DNA from 4 places in the Paraburkholderia sp. NPDC080076 genome. Region 1 is predicted to be linked to each of the others. Evidence: riboswitches for the same ligand, from Rfam matches in the RefSeq annotation. Region 1 holds a riboswitch; each other region holds the start of a gene.

Evidence for each region. A riboswitch is a leader RNA that binds a small molecule or an ion and turns the genes downstream of it on or off. The one in region 1 is predicted to bind cobalamin.
Region 2: another riboswitch for cobalamin. It lies ahead of ACQKRQ_RS34190 (CbtB domain-containing protein); the one in region 1 lies ahead of cobW (cobalamin biosynthesis protein CobW).
Region 3: another riboswitch for cobalamin. It lies ahead of cobG (precorrin-3B synthase); the one in region 1 lies ahead of cobW (cobalamin biosynthesis protein CobW).
Region 4: another riboswitch for cobalamin. It lies ahead of ACQKRQ_RS22025 (TonB-dependent receptor domain-containing protein); the one in region 1 lies ahead of cobW (cobalamin biosynthesis protein CobW).

What each region holds. Positions count from the first base shown of each region.
Region 1 covers NZ_JBNNWQ010000018.1:99,608-103,873, forward strand. The annotation lists gene cobO (cob(I)yrinic acid a,c-diamide adenosyltransferase) at 1-257, opposite strand, end outside; gene ACQKRQ_RS40550 (cobalamin biosynthesis protein) at 269-712, opposite strand; gene cobA (uroporphyrinogen-III C-methyltransferase) at 709-1,482, opposite strand; cobalamin riboswitch at 1,721-1,972, opposite strand; cobalamin riboswitch at 2,040-2,320, shown strand; gene cobW (cobalamin biosynthesis protein CobW) at 2,520-3,611, shown strand; gene cobN (cobaltochelatase subunit CobN) at 3,618-4,266, shown strand, end outside.
Region 2 covers NZ_JBNNWQ010000011.1:221,735-226,000, forward strand. The annotation lists gene ACQKRQ_RS34170 (MFS transporter) at 1-82, shown strand, start outside; gene ACQKRQ_RS34175 (alpha/beta hydrolase) at 102-1,106, shown strand; gene ACQKRQ_RS34180 (hypothetical protein) at 1,173-1,613, shown strand; gene ACQKRQ_RS34185 (histidine phosphatase family protein) at 1,632-2,219, opposite strand; adenosylcobalamin (AdoCbl) riboswitch at 2,308-2,461, shown strand; gene ACQKRQ_RS34190 (CbtB domain-containing protein) at 2,464-2,685, shown strand; gene ACQKRQ_RS34195 (CbtA family protein) at 2,697-3,437, shown strand; gene ACQKRQ_RS34200 (hypothetical protein) at 3,724-4,266, opposite strand, start outside.
Region 3 covers NZ_JBNNWQ010000001.1:1,292,280-1,296,545, forward strand. The annotation lists gene ACQKRQ_RS05805 (precorrin-8X methylmutase) at 1-366, opposite strand, end outside; gene cobG (precorrin-3B synthase) at 359-1,969, opposite strand; cobalamin riboswitch at 2,054-2,232, opposite strand; gene cbiE (precorrin-6y C5,15-methyltransferase (decarboxylating) subunit CbiE) at 2,317-3,723, shown strand; gene ACQKRQ_RS05820 (cobalt-precorrin-5B (C(1))-methyltransferase) at 3,723-4,266, shown strand, end outside.
Region 4 covers NZ_JBNNWQ010000005.1:100,333-104,598, forward strand. The annotation lists gene ACQKRQ_RS22000 (SIMPL domain-containing protein) at 1-133, opposite strand, end outside; gene ACQKRQ_RS22005 (EVE domain-containing protein) at 321-779, opposite strand; RNA gene ssrS (6S RNA) at 887-1,068, opposite strand; gene ACQKRQ_RS22015 (cell division protein ZapA) at 1,195-1,509, opposite strand; gene ACQKRQ_RS22020 (ATPase) at 1,506-1,862, opposite strand; cobalamin riboswitch at 2,070-2,326, shown strand; gene ACQKRQ_RS22025 (TonB-dependent receptor domain-containing protein) at 2,418-4,266, shown strand, end outside.

The DNA.
Region 1 (4,266 bases):
TCGCAGTTGGCGATTGCGCCGAGAAAGTCGCGCTCCGACGTGTGCAGCGCGCCCTTGATGAACTGCACGACGCCGAGGCGCATGCCGTGGCCGAGCACGCGCACGGCCATGCCGAATGCGGCGGTGGTTTTGCCTTTACCGGTGCCGGTGTTGACGATCAGCAGGCCTTTTTCGACGGTAGCGTTGGCCTGTTTTTTCTCGTGGCCTTCGCGGCGACGCTCGGTCATGCGTTGATGCGATTCGGGATCGGTTTTCATGGCAGGTCCTGTTACTGAGTGTCGTTGTTCGGGTGTTCACTATCGGCGTGCGCGGCGCTCGAAGCAATCGCCACGGTGACGCCGGCATGGACGGTTTTGCGCACGACGAGGCGGGCTCGATCCGCATTGAGCGCGCCGGGTTCGCCGAGCCCGGCAGTCGCGGCAAGCAGCGCACACGGCTCGCAAACACCGTCCACGCCGAGATGCTCGCGCACCGCCGCCGAAGCCTCCGCCACGGGCATCGACGCGATCTGATCAAGGCTGAAGAATGTCAGCGGCAGCGCATGACGTGCGCAGAATTCGAGCAGGCCCGTTTCGTCGGCTTTGGTATCGAGCGAGGCCACGCTGCGGATTTCGTCGAACGAATGCGCGCCGAGCGCGGCGCGCACCGCGGCTTCGATCTGCTCAGCCGGGCTGTGCAAACGGCAACCGATGCCGACGCTCAGCGTTTTCATTGCGTATCCGTTTCGTCTGCGGGCGGCGTTGCGGCGTCGGCCTGCGCCGCCGCGCGCTCCAAGGCGAGCGACGCCACACCGCCGATCACCACGATCGCCGGCGAGCCGAGCCCGGCGCGCGCGACGGTGTCGGCGAATTCGCCGAGCCGCGCGAGCGCATGGCGTTGCTCGGGACGCGTGGCCGATTCGATCGTCGCGCACGGCGTGTCGGCGCTCATGCCGGCCGTGAGCAACGCGCCGACGATATCGTTGAGCCGCCGCATGCCCATGTAGATCACGAGCGTCATGCGGGTGGCCGCGAGCGCGGCCCAGTCCGGCTCGCCGCTGCCCGCGCCGTGTCCGGTGACGAACACCACGCCCTGCGCGTGATCGCGATGCGTGACGGGAATGCCGATTGCCGCGGGCGCCGCGATTCCCGCGGTAATGCCGTTGATGACTTCCACCTCGATGCCCGCCGCGTGCAGCGCCTGCTGTTCTTCGCCGCCACGGCCGAATACGAACGGATCGCCGCCTTTCAAACGAGCGACGCTGCGCCCGGCCCGCACATGTTCGAGCAACTGCGCGACGATGCCGTCCTGCGGCGTGGATGGATGGCCGCCGCGTTTGCCGACGTAGACGACGAGCGCGTCGGCACGCGCGAACTGCAGCACCTCGGGATTCACCAGATCGTCGACCAGCACCACGTCGGCCTGCGCCAATGCACGGGTCGCCTTGATGGTCATGAGTTCGACGTCGCCGGGGCCGGCGCCGATCAGCCAGGCGCGGGTCATCGCGGCGTGCATGGCGAGCGCCATGTCGTGACAAGCGGAAAGGGGTAAAGCGCGGACGGTCGCCAGGCGGCGGACTTTGGGGTCATGCGGTACGACGGATTCAGGCACGGCGCAATGTGTGGCGCGTAGCGATTCCAGCCGGAATCCGCATACGTGGACACACCATGTCGTGCTTCAGCGCCTTCACATCCGTCCCTCGCGGATTCCGGCTGCCGGCGGCGCGATGTTGCCCTGAGGTTCGCCGCCTCCGCGTCTGGCCGGTATCCGGGCTGGCGGCCTCATGCGCTTTGCCTTCCCGTCCGCATTCGCTGGAATGTGCTGGACAGTGGCATCGAAAAAACGCATGCGCGGCGCAAGACAACTCAAGATTGCGCCGCAGGTCGCTTACCGTTGCGGGGACAGCACAGGTTGAGCGCATGGAGCGCCGCCTGTTTCCCGTTTAACTGCACACGCGAATGCATGTGCGGGCACCAAACGCGCGCATACGATAGCACATGGCGCCCCGCCCGATAAGCGCTCGCGGCTTGCGGTTCCTTGACGGCACCGGGCCGCGGGCCTACACTCGCACGCACTTTGGTGCTCGTATGCGCGCTCGTGCGCATGCAGTTAAACGGGAAACAGGGTGCCCACCTGCCATGGATCGGGTCAACCTGTGCTGCCCCCGCAACGGTAAGCGAAATGTGGTGCTAAGTTCAGTTCATTAGCGCCGCGGAGCCGGCTTCGATGTCCACGCGCAAGGCCGCGTCGGCATATCACCACTGGGCGAGAAATCACTCGCCCGGGAAGGGGAAGCGGCGCTTTCGCCAGCCCGGATACCGGCCAGAATACGAAGGACGAACGCCGCGGGGATGCGGCGCTGCGTTCATGACCTCATTCCCGCTTTCTGTTTTTCTGTTGTCGCGGCAACGCCGTCGTTCGTCCCCGTGTTTTGTTATCGTCGTGGCTGGCCGGGCCTGTGCCTCGTTTTGCCCGGCGCAGGCAGATGGCCATACAGGCACAGCGGCGTGCGCGTGCAACTCCTACGGATGGACCTCACGATGCAAACTCAAATGCGCAAGATCCCCGTCACCATCGTCACGGGCTTTCTCGGCAGCGGCAAGACCACGCTGCTGCGGCATATTCTTCAGCATGCGGGCGGCAAGCGCATCGCGGTGATCGTCAACGAGTTCGGCGAACTCGGCATCGACGGGGAAATCCTCAAGGGTTGCGGCATAGGTTGCGATGAAAACGGCGTCGAAACCGAAGGCCAACTGTATGAACTCGCGAACGGCTGCTTGTGCTGCACCGTGCAGGAAGAGTTTTTTCCGGTGATGGAAAAGCTCGTGGAACGCCGCGATCAGATCGATCACGTGCTGATCGAGACGTCGGGTCTCGCGTTGCCGAAACCGCTGGTGCAGGCCTTCAACTGGCCGCAGATCAAGAACAGTTTCACCGTCGATGCCGTGGTGACTGTAGTGGACGGTCCGGCCGCGGCTAGCGGCCAGTTTGCCGACAACCCCGTCGCCGTGGATGCGCAACGCAAGGCCGATCCGAATCTCGATCACGAGTCGCCGTTGCACGAACTGTTTGAAGATCAGTTGTCCGCGGCCGATCTGGTGATTCTGAACAAGACGGATTTGCTCGACGACGCGCAGCAAAGCGCGGTTGAAGTGTTGCTCCGCGAGGAGATTCCGCCGCAAGTGAAGATCGTGCGCGCGCACATGGGGCAACTCGATCTGCACACGTTGCTGGGACTCGAAGCGGCCTCGGAAGACACGATCCACTTGCGCCACGATCACCACGGTTCCGCCGACGACGCCGACCACCATCACGACGAGTTCGATTCGGTGGTCGTGCAGGCGAATGTGTCGTCGCGCGAAGCGGTGATCGCTGCGTTGCAGCGTCTGGTCGAAACGAACACGATCTACCGCGTCAAAGGGTTCGCGGCGCTGCCGGCCGCGGCGATGCGTCTCGTGATCCAGGGCGTGGGTCGGCGCTTCGACAGCTATTTCGATCGACGCTGGCAGGCCGGCGAAAGCGGCCCGAGCCGCTTCGTGCTGATCGGCGAGGACCTCGATCAGGCCGCGTTGCAGCGCGCGTTCGACGCGGCGCTCGGCGTGCCGTCGAGCGTCGAAACGCAACAGGCGTGAGCGCTCATGCATCTGCTGCGTACCACGCCTGGCGGTTTTGTCGACGATACGCAAGGCGTGATCCGTATCGATCAGCAGCCCGCGGATATCGTGGTGCTCAGCTCCGCCGATACCACGCTGTCGCTGCTGGCGAGCGTTTTTCCGCGCCTCGGTGAGGGCTTCCCGAGCGTGCGGCTCGCGAACGTCACGTATTTGCGGCAACCGGCGTCGGTCGATTTCTATGTCGAAGACGTCTTGCAGCATGCACGCGTGGTGGTGGTCGATCATCTCGGCGGCGAGGCGTATTGGCCTTACGGCATCGAGCAGGTGGTGGCGCTCGCCGAGCGCAAGCAGCAGACGCTCGCGATGTTTTCCGGCGATCTGCAGGAAGATCCGAACCTGCTCGCGCGCAGCACCGCGAGCGCCGATCTGTGCCATCAGCTGTGGCGCTATCTGCGTGAAGGCGGCCCACAAAATGCCGAGGCGTTCCTGCGCTGTATCGCGCACCGTGTCTGCGGCTGGGGACGCGAACCGGCGCCGCCGCGCGCGTTGCCCGCCGCGACGCTCTACCATCCCGAGCGTGACACACCGACGGTTGCCGATTGGCAGGCGCGCTGGCGGCAGGACGCGCCGGTCGCGGCGATCCTGTTCTACAAGGCGCATCTGCAGGCGGCCA
Region 2 (4,266 bases), on a different contig from region 1:
CTTCGTGTCGCTCGCGATGGTGTACTTCACGCGCGCCGGACGCATGTCGGGCGGCGCGGCGGCGAGGCCCGTCACCCATTGATCAACCACGAGCCTATTGCATGACCCAGCCTTTCATCACAGACGACGAACGCGCGCCGAATGAGCATCCGGTCACGGTCGTCGCAAGCCGGCATCTGAGCGTCACGACGCAAGCCGGCAGCGGCACCGTGCCCGTGTTTTCGAACGGCGACTGGCTAGCGCCGACGCGCGAAGTCCAACGCGCCGTGATTCTGATTCATGGCCGCTTGCGCAACGGCGACACGTATTTCGAACTCGCGCAGCGTTCGTGCGCGCTCGCGGGCGGCAGTGCGGCCGATACGCTGCTGATCGTGCCGCAGTTTCTCGCGACGGCGGATGTCGAGGCGCACGAGGTGCCGTCGTCCACGTTGCATTGGGACTGGACGAGCTGGATGGGCGGCGAGAACGCCGAAGGTCCCGCGCCGATCAGTTCGTTCGATGTGCTCGACGCCATTCTGCATACGCTTGCTTCGCGCGAGCAGTTCGCGTCGCTTGCCGAAGTGGTGATCGCGGGACACTCGGGCGGCGCGCAAGTCGTGCAGCGCTATGCGGTGGTGGCGCGCGACGAGGCGCCGCTCGCGGCGCGCGGCATCGCGCTGCGCTACGTGGTCGCGAATCCTTCGTCATATGTGTACTTCGATGCGATGCGGCCGGTTGCGTCCGGCGAATTCGCGGAGTTCGATCGGGCGATGTGTCCGTCGTTCAATCGCTGGAAATATGGGCTCGAGGATTTGCCGGGCTATGCGGGCGACGCGGCTTCTGCCGCAGCGCTCGAAGCGCGTTACGCGCAGCGTGACGTCACCGTGCTGCTCGGCGGCGCGGATTGCGATCCGCAGCATCCGGCGCTCGACCGTTCATGCGCCGCGCTGACGCAAGGGGAACACCGGCTCGGGCGCGGGCTGGCTTATGCGCGCTATATGGCGTTGCGGCATCCGGAAGGATTGGCGAAGCATCAGACGTATGTGATCGATGGTGTCGGGCACGATGCCAAAGGGATTTTTGCTTCGGCGCAGGGGCTGGCGGCTTTGTTTGGTACTGGGCTGTGAGTGCGCATGGGCACGAAGCGTGCTACCGCGCTAATACCTGTGAGTGACTTCAAGGACCGCGCCGACATGAACAGAACCCGATTACTTGTCACCGCGCTTGCCGCTGCATCGCTGGGCGTCTTGCTGACCGGCAGCGCATATGCCGACGATGCGCCTAGCCCGTGTACTTCGCTGAAACGGATCGTCGCGGCCGCCCCTGGCGGGCTCGCTTCATTGACGCCGGACGACGGCAAGGGCGTCGCGCAACCTTATGGCGACGACGCGCAATGTTCGGCGAGTCGCGGTGCGTATCAATGCAACTGGACGTCGCATCACGACGCCGGTTCGAATGCAGACGCGCTGCAAGCTGTCGCGGCGGACATCGCATCGTGTCTGCCGGACGCCACCCACGATCAGAATTCGCCGGGACATCAGCACTTTTATCTGGGTGCGAAGGGCAAGCGGACCGACATCACGCTGACGCCGACCGGTTCGAACAAGCTGCGTCTGGTGGTGTCGGGTAAGTAAACCGCCGCACGAAGGTGGCTAGCGTGAGGCCGGCCACCATGTCCAGCCGCGCGACGAGCGCCGCAACTCGATTATCGAAAGCGGCGCGATTTCAATGCGCGGAAACACGGCGGGCGATGCCCCTAGCGCATGCACGATCGCTGCCCGGAGCACCGGCGCATGGGTGACGGCGATCACGTCGCGCGCATGGTTCGGTGCACGATCCTTCGCGCCGTTTTGCGCGTCGAGCCATTCTCCTACCCGTTTCGCGAGCTGACTGAACGACTCGCCGCCGTGCGGCGCGGCGTCGGGATCGCGCGCCCATGCGGCGAGGTCTTGCGGCGCTTCGGCAGCGAGGTCGGCCAGCCGCCGCCCCTGCCATGCGCCGTAGTTCATATCCGCCAGACCGGCGTCGACCGATGCCGCGAGGCCCAGGGCGGCTGCCGTCTCGCGCGCGCAGACGGCCGGGCTGACGAAAGCGGCCGCGTCGTTCGCTGTCGCCAGACGTGTGCGCGCGGCGTGGGCTTCGGCGAGGCCGCGGGCGTCGAGCGGGTCGTCAGCGGGAAAACGGCCTGCGCGCTGGGCGGCGGTCGATGCGTGGCTGATCAGTAACAGCCGAGTGTCCATTCTGTTCATGTCCTGTGAAGCCGCGCCCCGAAGGCGAACGCGAGCGGGATGAACCGTACGTTTTGCGTTGCCGGGTGCCGAAGTTTAGCGCGTAGAATAGCGGGACTGCGAAGCGCGGAAGCCGGTGAGAGCCCGGCGCGGTCGCGCCACTGTAATCGGCAGCACAAGCCGAAAGCCAGACCTGAGCTTCGCACCAATCCTCTGCAATGACTATCGGGGCGCGTTACCCCAGGAGATGTCCATCATGAACGAAGCTATTTTCGATCCCGCCAACCAGCCCGTTGCGCAACCCACGCCGATTCCGCTGCGCGAGTTGTTGCCCTGGGTTGTGTTCGGCGGTTTGCTGTTGTTGCTCGCGCTTTACTTCGTGGGTGCGGAACAGGGCGCCACCTCGCTGGTGCCGGGCATGTACGTGCATGAGTTCGTGCACGACGGCCGCCATCTGCTCGGCTTTCCCTGCCACTAACGGAGTCGACCATGGTTGGTAAATTGTTGGTACGCGGGATGCTTGCAGGCATCGCCGCGGGACTCCTCACGTTCGGCTTTGCCCGGGTGGTGGGCGAGCCGCAGGTGAATCAGGCGATTTCATTCGAAGAAAAGGCCGACGCCGCGAAAGGCGAGGCCGCTGAACCCGAGATTGTGAGCCGCGATACGCAGCGGGGTATCGGCCTGTTGACTGGCGTGGTGACTTACGGCGCGGCATTCGGCGGGCTGTTCTCGCTGGTGTTCGCGTACGCCTATGGACGAGTGGGCGCATTGAGCCCGCGCGCGTTGTCCGCGTGGCTTGCGCTTGGCGCGTTCATTGCGCTGGCGGTGGTGCCGAATCTGAAGTATCCGGCGAACCCGCCTTCGGTCGGCGACCCTGAAACGATTGGGACGCGGACGGGTTTGTTCTTCCTGATGATTGCGATATCGCTGGCCGCGATGGTGTTTTCGCTCAAGGTGCGGCGCCGTGCAGCCATGAAGCTTGGCGCGTGGAATGGCTCGATTGTGGGGGCGGTGGTGTTAATCGCGATCATCGCCGCGGTGCAGTTGTCGATGCCCACGATCAACGAAGTGCCGGAGGCTTTCCCGGCGGTGCTGCTGTGGAAATTCCGCGTCGCGGCGCTGGGCATGCAGGCGATTATGTGGGCGACGATCGGGCTGCTGTTTGGGGCGCTGGTTGAGCGGAGTGCGTTTATGCGGGTGGGGGGAAGGTCGGCGGTGAAGTCGGTTTGATGTTTTGGAATTGGTGAGCGCAACCGGTTTGGTGGTTGCGCTCCGCGTCTTGCTCTCGCACTTCGCTCTCCGTGCTTTGCGCGCAGTGGTCAAGAAGGGTTCTGCGTCAAGGAGTTGGGGCGGTTGTGGGGTGGTTATCCACAGGCTTGCGAACAGCATCTGTGGATAATTTCATCTCGCAACGCACAAGGTCCACAAACATCCATTCTGTTTGAATTCAACAACTTAGTTGTTGGCACACAGTCTTCGGTTGTCCGTAGAATCAGGACGCCGCAGGTGTTTTGTGTCAATCGGCCTGACCATAGTCCTTGTTTTGTGTTACCTGCGATGTCTGGCCGCCCGACAGATTCGGGACATATAGACCCTTGTCACTGCCGAGCGCCAGCGCATTGGCGGCGTCGCCTGACAGCTTTACCGCTGTACCGGTTGAACTGACAGTCAGTCCGCTGGACGGCGCAAGCCTGATATCGGCAGGTGTGGCAACGGTCCCGTTTCCGCTCAGTCCCTGGCCTACGACAATCGGCAACAGGTCCGAGAGATTGACAGTGAAGGTGCCGCCGCCGTCCGCCACCTTGAAGGTAATCGTGTGGGTTGTGGGATCGTCCTGCACGTTCTGGAGGAACTTGTCGGCCGGAATTGAGCCGACCGCCTGCGTGATCCTGCTGTCGACCTGGTCACAGGTCGGCACATGCGCGCCCGGCATAAACGGGTTGCCGTTGCAATCAACCAGCGAAGACGACACCCTGGCAATCGCATCCTGCATTTCCTGACACGTCGGAATCAGATCGCCTGCAACATGAGCCGACCCATCACATCGTTTGAACACCGA
Region 3 (4,266 bases), on a different contig from region 1:
CCACAATTCGAGCGCCGCCGCCGAGCGTGTATTGCCGAGTTCGCGTGCGAGCGACGGCACGTCCGGATGCGCGAGCGTACAGATGATTTCGTTGTGCGCCGGCAGCCGCGCACGCGTGATGCCTTGCGCGACCATGCCGGCATCGCACAGGATCGGCGCGCCTTGCGCGAGCGCCTCGCGGCCCGCTGCGCCCGCGCCTGCGGACGATTGCAGATCGTCGATCACGTCGACCATGCCGCACGCGTGGATCACGCGCACCGCGAGTTTCTCGAGGTCGGCGGGAATGCGCGACAAGTCGGCCTCCGCGCGAATCGTCGCGAAGGATTGGCGATAGATCTCCTGACCGTCGCGAATGTAATCAAGCATCGGTGTCACTCCGGGCGAGGCGTTCGAGCATGTCGGCGGCCTGGCCGATCGTCAGTTGGCGCGCGACGCACTGGCCGAAACCGGGCTGGCCGTCGCGTCGATAAAGGTCATAGAGGCCGGGCGCGGCTCCGAGCAGCGTGTACGGTGCGCAATGCGCGGCGGCGCACGAGCGCGAGCAGCCGCTCAGATGCACGTCGACGTCCGCAGGCAGGCGGGCCGCGAGGCGCAGCGCGTCGGACTTGGTGTCGGCGAGGCCCTTCGCGCAGCCGCTCGATCCGGCGCACGCGATCAGGCGCGTGATGGCTTGCGCGGGATCGCAGGCGAGACCGAGCGTGTTCAGACCGGACAGCACTGTCGGGACGGCGTGCGTGGCGATGTCGGGTAGCAGCACGCTCTGCCAGGGTGTTAGGCGAAGCGTGCCGTTGCCGTGCTGTTGCGAAAGTGTCGCGAGGCCGTTAAGGGTGTCGGCGTCGAGGCGTCCGAGCGACGGCTGGCCGCCGACGTGCCAGGTTTCGGCCACGCGTTGAGCGTGGGCGCCGAGGCGGAGGCTGGCGTCGGCTGGTGTAACGCGATGCCACTTGGCCAGCTTCGCGTTCTGCGTCAGTGGGAAGTCGAGATATCGCTGAGCGTGACGCAGTACAGCATTGACGGAATCCGCGGCTAGCAGATGGCGCATGCGCGTGGCGTCGGCGGCAGCGAGGTCGAGGAATGTGAGGAGCAGCGCGCGGACTAGTGCGGTGACTTGCGAAGGAACTATCGCGGCTAATGCGCCTGTGCCGTCTGCGCGGGGCTTTTCCGGTGCGATGCGCTCGTTGTGTGCTAAAGAGCCAGCAGACTCGCTAACAGGCGGACAACCCGCCAACCCGAACACGAACCGCACGCCATCCGCCTCTTGCGATGCCGCCAGCCACACATCGTGCGGATGATCCACTCTCGCGAGCCGCTCGCCGCCGTCCAGCAGCAGCGCGAATTTCGGCGATAGCGCCGCGAGACGCGCTTCGCTTTGCAGCATCGTGAGCAACTCGGCGCATAGCGGGCGCGTGTCGAACAGGGCGAACGGATCGCGTCCGGCAGCGGGGCTGATCATTACGTTGCGCACGTCGTCGGCTGCGGCTGCGGCTGCGGCTGCGGCGAGTGCGTCCGCAGCGCTCTCGTTCTCAGCTTCCGTATTCACTGCGTTCGCGATGGTTGCATCCGTCGCGTTCTCGCCTTCCGCATCCACGGCGTCCGCTATCCCCGTCTCCACAGCGTTATCCGCCACCGTCCTATCCGCAGCGTTCCCCGCGCCGGTCGCCGGCATCGGCCCGAGACCCGCATCGACCAAAGCCGCAATCAAGGCCGCCTCGTCATCGCGCTTCACCCCACGCACCTGCACATTCGCCCGATTGGTCAGCTCGATCACCCCGGCCGCGTACCGTGCGCTGGCCTGCGCGATCGCCCGAGCCTGCGCCGCGCTCAACTCACCGCCGGGCAACTTGATCCGGCAAATCCCGCCGTCGCGCGCGGCGATGATGCGCAGCAGCCCCGGACACGCCGAGGGCCGCAGCGTGAGAGCCGCGTCGGATAAAACGGTGGAAGGCGAAGCTTGATTCAAGACGGACACCGGGTTTAGCGTCGCGCGACGGCCCGAGCAAGCCGCGAGGCGGGCATTGCTACGGCATCGGTACACCCCGCCCGATGTTGGCTGGCACGAACAGTCTCGCCGGCAGGTCTCCTGGCTGGCAGGTCGTGGTCCGCCGCGGCCTTCCCGGTCGAACCAGTGGCGTGGAGCGCAGGCGGACTCGCTGCATACAGTTGCGGGGGCAGCCACAGCGGCACTGTGTTCCCTCTTCGGCCCCGAAGGGCACCGGCGGCTGTATTATGCCTTTTTTCGAACAGCACAACGAGGCTGGACGCTTTGATCGGCGTGGCACAGCGCATTATTTGAAGACACAGAACGAGGATGGATGCATGCCGGCGTGGCTGACGGTGGTGGGCATAGGCGACGACGGCTTCGCCGGTTTGGGAAGGCCCGCGCGGCGTGCTTTGCTGGAAGCATTAGTGGTGTACGGCGGCGAACGCCATCTGGCGATGCTGCCCGCGCGCCTCACTGCGCGCCGTGCCGCGTGGCCGCGTCCGTTCGATCTCGCGCCGCTGCTCGCCGAGCGCGGTGGCGCCGTGTGCGTGCTGGCGAGCGGCGACCCGATGCTGTTCGGCGTCGGCGCGACGCTCGCGCGGCAATTGCCGGCGGGGGAGTTGCGGGTGCTGCCCGCGCCCTCGTCGTTGTCGCTCGCGGCCGCGCGCCTCGGCTGGCCGTTGCAGGACATCGCGACGGTGTCGCTGGTGGGCCGGCCGTTGTCCACGCTGAACGCGCATCTGCACGACGGCGCGCGCGTGTTCGTGCTGAGCGCGGACGGCCGCACTCCCGCGGCGCTCGCAGAACTACTGAATGCACGCGGTTTCGGGGCGACCCGCATGAGCGTGCTGGAACACCTGGGCGGCGAGTTGGAACGGCGCATCGACGGCCGCGCGGATCAGTGGTCCGCGGGCGAGGTGGCCGCGCTGAACCTGATCGCGCTCGACTGCCGTGCCACTGAAGGCGCGCCGCGTCTGCCGCTGACCTGCGGTTTGCCCGACGACGCCTTTCGCCACGACGGCCAGTTGACCAAGCGCGACGTGCGCGCGATCACGCTCGCGCGCCTCGCGCCCACGCCGGGCGAATTGCTGTGGGACGTGGGCGCGGGCAGCGGCTCGATCGGTATCGAATGGATGCGCGCGCATGCCACCTGCCGCGCGATCGCTATTGAAGGACACGCGGAGCGGCAACGCTTTATCGAACACAATCGCGACGCGTTGGGCGTGCCGGGACTGCAACTCGTGGCGGGCCGCGCACCTGAAGCGCTGCAGGGGTTGCCGGTGCCGGACGCCGTGTTCATCGGCGGCGGCGTGACGGCGCCGGGCGTGCTGGAGGCTTGCTGGGCCAGTCTGCGCGAAGGCGGCCGGCTGGTCGCCAATGCGGTCACGTTGCAAGGCGAGGCGGCGTTGGCGGCATGGCGCGAGCGGCATGGCGGGACGTTGACACGGATCGCGTTGGCGGATGCGCAACCGCTCGGCGGTTTCGATACGTGGCGGCAGGCGTTGCCGATTACGCTGTTGGAGGTGACGAAGCCGGTCGGGGGCGGGGACGTGAACGCCGCTGGAACCGCTAACGCGATTGACGCCGCGACTGCCGAGAGTTTCACGAACGCTACCAACGTTAAGACCGGCACGAACGCCAAGAACGACGCGAACGCCGTGAGCTCCACGAGTGTCACGAACGAAGCGAAAGCTACGAAAGGCACAAGCACCACCAACACCGACTTACCGCAAAAACCCTGATGCGCGAAGAAACGCCCGAACACCCCGCGCCGCTGCGTAGCGGCTACACGACCGGCAGTTGCGCCACCGCGACGTCGCTGGCGGCGGCGCGTCTGTTGCTCGCGGGTGTCGTCAGCGAGGTCGCCGAGATCGTGTTGCCGAAGGGCCAGCATGTGCCAATGCCGCTGGTGTTCTGCCGCCTGATCGACAACGGCAGCGGCGGCGCCGAAGCCGGCACCGTCAAGGACGCCGGCGACGATCCAGACGTCACGCACGGCGCGGTCGTCTTCGCTCGCGTGCGCCTCGTCGCCGAACCGGGCGTGATATTTCGCGCGGGGCCGGGCGTCGGCATGGTGACGCGCGCGGGATTGACGCTGCCGGTCGGCGAACCCGCCATCAACCCGGTGCCGCGCAGAATGATGACCGAGCATCTCGCCGAACTCGCGGCGGAGCATGCGTATGGCGGCGGCTTCGAAGTGACGATCGGCGTGGAAGGCGGCGAAGCGCTCGCGCTGAAAACGATGAACCCGCGCCTCGGCATTCTCGGCGGGTTGTCGATCCTCG
Region 4 (4,266 bases), on a different contig from region 1:
TCAGCGACAGCACGCCGGCCGGCTGATACTGCATGACGCCTTGCGCGCGTGCGCCGGCCGGCGTCAGTGCGAGCGCGGCAGGCGCGGCGCAGACGAGAGCGAAAGCGAGTGCACGTGCGGTGTTTTTTGTCATTGTTGGACTCCTTGCTTGAACAGGTTGTGCACGATCGGGGCAAGCGCCGCGCAATGGCACGGCGTTTGCGCGTCCCGTTTTTGAGTCCGTTAGGCGCTTGTAACCTGAGCTTGGTTCCCCGGTTTGACGTTGCTTTAACGTTTGCGTGTGCATGAATACGCGTCGCGCATCCATCAGGCATGCAAGCTCAAGCGAGCCGCTTGGTGATGAAGCGCCATTCGGCTTCGGTCACTGGCGTGATCGACAGGCGGTTGCCTTTGGCGAGCACGCGCATGTCCTTGAGTTCGTCATGCTCGCGCAGCGCGGCGAGCGGAATCAGCGGGATCTTCTTCTTGAACACCACATCGACGAGCACCCAGCGCGGCGTTTCCTGCGACGACTTCGCGTCGTAGTAGGGACTCTTCTTATCGAACTGCGTGGGGTCCGGATACGCGGTGGACGATACCTCGGCGATTCCCGCGATGCCGGGCTCGGGACAGCTCGAGTGATAGAACAGCACACCGTCGCCGACCTGCATCATGTCGCGCATGAAGTTGCGCGCCTGATAGTTGCGCACGCCGGTCCACGGCAACGTGCGATGCGGTGCGTTGGCGAGATGATCGATGCTTGCTTCGTCCGGTTCGGACTTCATTAGCCAGTAGCGCATGAATCGAATTGAACGTTAAGGGGTTGAAGATGCGGAAGAAACCGGCGTACAAAAAACAGCGCCCAAAGAAAAACGGCACCGAACCGAAGTCCGATGCCGTTCTAAATAAGGTCCCCGCCTTAGCCGCTAGGCCGGCATCCTGAACCGGGGGTTCAGAATTGGTCGCAGTTAGCAACACTTCGGGTACATCAGACAGAGTGACGCGCACACCCGTGCTACAAATTTCCGCAACCGTGCACATGGCATTGGTTCAAGGAATATATGACCTTGGCGAACCAGGCAGGGAAGCTAAACCGATGAAGCTGAACTACCGATTGAACTCAAACGTTTGCTGAATCTTGCACGCCTTGTGCTCACGCACTCCGTTTGAATCCACCGCCGATCTCAGGACCGGCAGCACGATAACACACGACCCTTACTGCATGCTGTACTGCTCAATCACAGTACCCAGCTGTTCGTTCATTTGATGCATTGTACGCCGGATTTCTTCAGCGGGAAATGCTTCTCCGTGCCTCACGCTCGATTGCAGTCTAAGCAGTTCCGATGCCAGCGACAGCGCAGCCATGACAGCAATGCGATCCGTGCCGCGCACGTTGCTGTTATTGCGGATCTTCGACATTTCGGCGTCGACGCGTGCGACCGCTTCGAGCAGCGCCGCTTCCGTTTCCGGCGAGCAGGCGAGGCGATAGGGCACGCCGAGAATCGATACTTCGATCTGCTTGGTGGTCATGCATTTTCTCCGTGGCGGGTCACGTCGCTCTCAGCTTCGACTTCGTGCTGAGCCGGCTCGAGCAGATCGAGCTGGTTGTCCGGCTCGCTGTTCGCGCGGGCACGCGGCAGCTTCTCGAGAATCGCATTCAGGCGTACCTGTGCGTCGTCGATCTTCGCCGATAGCGCGTCGCGTTCCGCCTGCAGCGCGTTACGTTCCTCGCGCAGCATTGCAAGTTCCGTGCGCGTGGCTTCGACTTCGGCGCGCGAGTGGGCGAGCTGCTCTTCGAGCGCGAGTCGCGCTTCATTGTGGCGTTGGCTGATCGCAATCAGCTTGCCGATATTCTGTGAAAGTGTTTCGAGTTCGGTGAGCATGTGCTGCGTCCTCTAAAGACATCGCATTTTAGCGCGGAATGTCGCAGGTTCCGACAATTGTCTCGTTTCGAGACGTAACAACATCGCTTTGTGCAGGCTTTTATCGACCATATGATGAAAAAGTACTCACGCGTCGGACAATAGCCTGCACTTAACAGAACAGATGGCCCACGGTCCCGGCATTATTGACGGACCCCGAGGCCGCTCCTAAACTTGCCGCACTCTGGTGCCCGCGTGCGCTTTTCAACGGCGCACGCAGTTAAACGGGAAGCAGGGCGCGCCGTTCACGTGAACGCGCCAACCTGCGCTGCCCCCGCAACGGTAAGCAACCGCATTCGTCATGCAAGTCGATTCTGATCGCGTGTTGGAAGTTCAACTCGCGAGTGTGCCACTGCGCGTCACGCGTGGGAAGGCGGAATCGATGTGTCGCCAGCCCGGATACCGGCCAGAGGGAGAGGCACGTCACGCGCGAAAATGTTAAATACGCGGGCGCCTCGTTACGCATCGGCCTGCGGGGAAGCGGGCCGCGCACGCTATCCACAGGACTTTCATCCCATGCTGTCCCCCTTCGCCCGCGCGGCGTTGCTCGCCTTCGCGGGCCTGCCGATCGTCGTGCCTGCGCAAGCTGCTCCTTTATCTTCTTCTTCGTCCTCGGCGGCGGATTCATCGGCCGCCGTGCCGTCTTCGGCGGTGCTGTCGCCCGTGGTGGTGACCGCGGAGCGCGGGCCGCAAGCACTCGCCGATGCGATCCCGCAGACGTCGCTGTTCGATCAGCAGGATATCGCCGACACCACCGCGACCGATTTGCCCGGCCTCCTGCAACTCGCGCCCGGCGCGCAAATCTCGCGTACAGGTGGCCCTGGTTCGACGACCAGCCTCTATTTGCGCGGCGCGTCGTCGACGCAATCGCTGCTGCTGATCGACGGCGTGCGGGTCGATTCGGTGAGCCTGGGTGCGCCGCAACTCGCGCAGATTCCGCTCGACCAGATCGATCACGTCGAGGTGGTGAACGGCAACGTGTCGGCGTTGTACGGCTCGGGCGCGATTGGCGGCGTGGTGCAGGTATTCACGAAAGAGGGCGGTGACCACCCGCCGCGTTTCAATTTTTCGCTGGGCTACGGCAGCTATCACACGCAGACGCAGCAGGCCGGCGTGAACGGCGCATTGGATAAAGACGGCAACACGACCTTCAGCATCTCGCTCGCGCGGTCGAAGGACGACGGCTTCTCGTCGCTCAATCCACGCGAGGCGCCCAACGCCAATCCGAATGCGAACGGCTATCTGAACGAGAGCATCTCGGCTTCGCTGCGCCACAAGTTCAACGACAAATGGGATGCCGGCGCCAGCTACTTCCAGTCGAACGGCAACAACAGCTACGACAATGCGTACGGCGTGCCGACCGATCTGAACAACCTGTACAGCAAAGTGCGCCAGGTCTCGGTGTTCGCGAACGGCAGGCTGACCGACTGGTGGACGACGCACTTCATCGTCGCCGAAGGTGACGACCGCAGCGTGTCGAATACCAACGGCGTGTACAACGGCCGCTTCGATACCGACAATCGCCAGTACACATGGGAGAACGATTTCGCGCTGGCCGCGCAGCAGAAGTTGCAGGTCGGCTATGAGCATCTCGATCAGAGCCTCGATTCGGATACGTTCGCGGCGCCCGACCGGCATGTGGATTCGGGTTTCGTCGGCTATACGGGGCGCTTCGGGCGCAATCAGATTCAGGCCAACGTGCGGCGCGACCAGTATTCCGATTTCGGCGGAGCGAACAGTTACTATCTCGGCTATGGCTTCGACATCACCGGCCATTGGAAGGTGACCGCAAGCTATTCGGATTCGTTTCGCGCGCCCAGCTTCGACGATCTGTACTATCCGTTCAGCGGCAATCCGTCGATCCAGCCGGAGCGCAGCCATTCGATCGAAGCCGCGCTGCAGTACGCATCGAATGCGCTCGGCGTGATGCGCCTGACCGCATTCCAGACGCGCTACGCGAATCTGATTAACTATGAGCAGGTGACGCCCGGTATCTATCTGGCACAGAACGTCGGCCATGCAAAAGTGCAGGGGCTCGAAGGATCGTGGAGCGGCCATGTCGGCAAGACGGATGTGCGCGCGTCGGTGACGCTGCAAAATCCCGTCGACCTCGACAACGATGCCGACCTCGTGCGGCGTGCGCGGCGCTTCGGTGCGCTGACGGTGAACCGCAGCATCGCCGCGTGGCGCGTCGGCGGCGAGTGGATCGTGAGCGGCCCGAGCAATGACAGCAGCGGCAAGCTGGGCGGCTATGGCGTGGTGAATCTGGCGGCGCGCTACAACATCACGAAAGCATGGTACGTGGCCGCGCAAATCCAGAATCTGTTGGACAAGGACTATGAAACGGCCTACTCGTATAACTCGC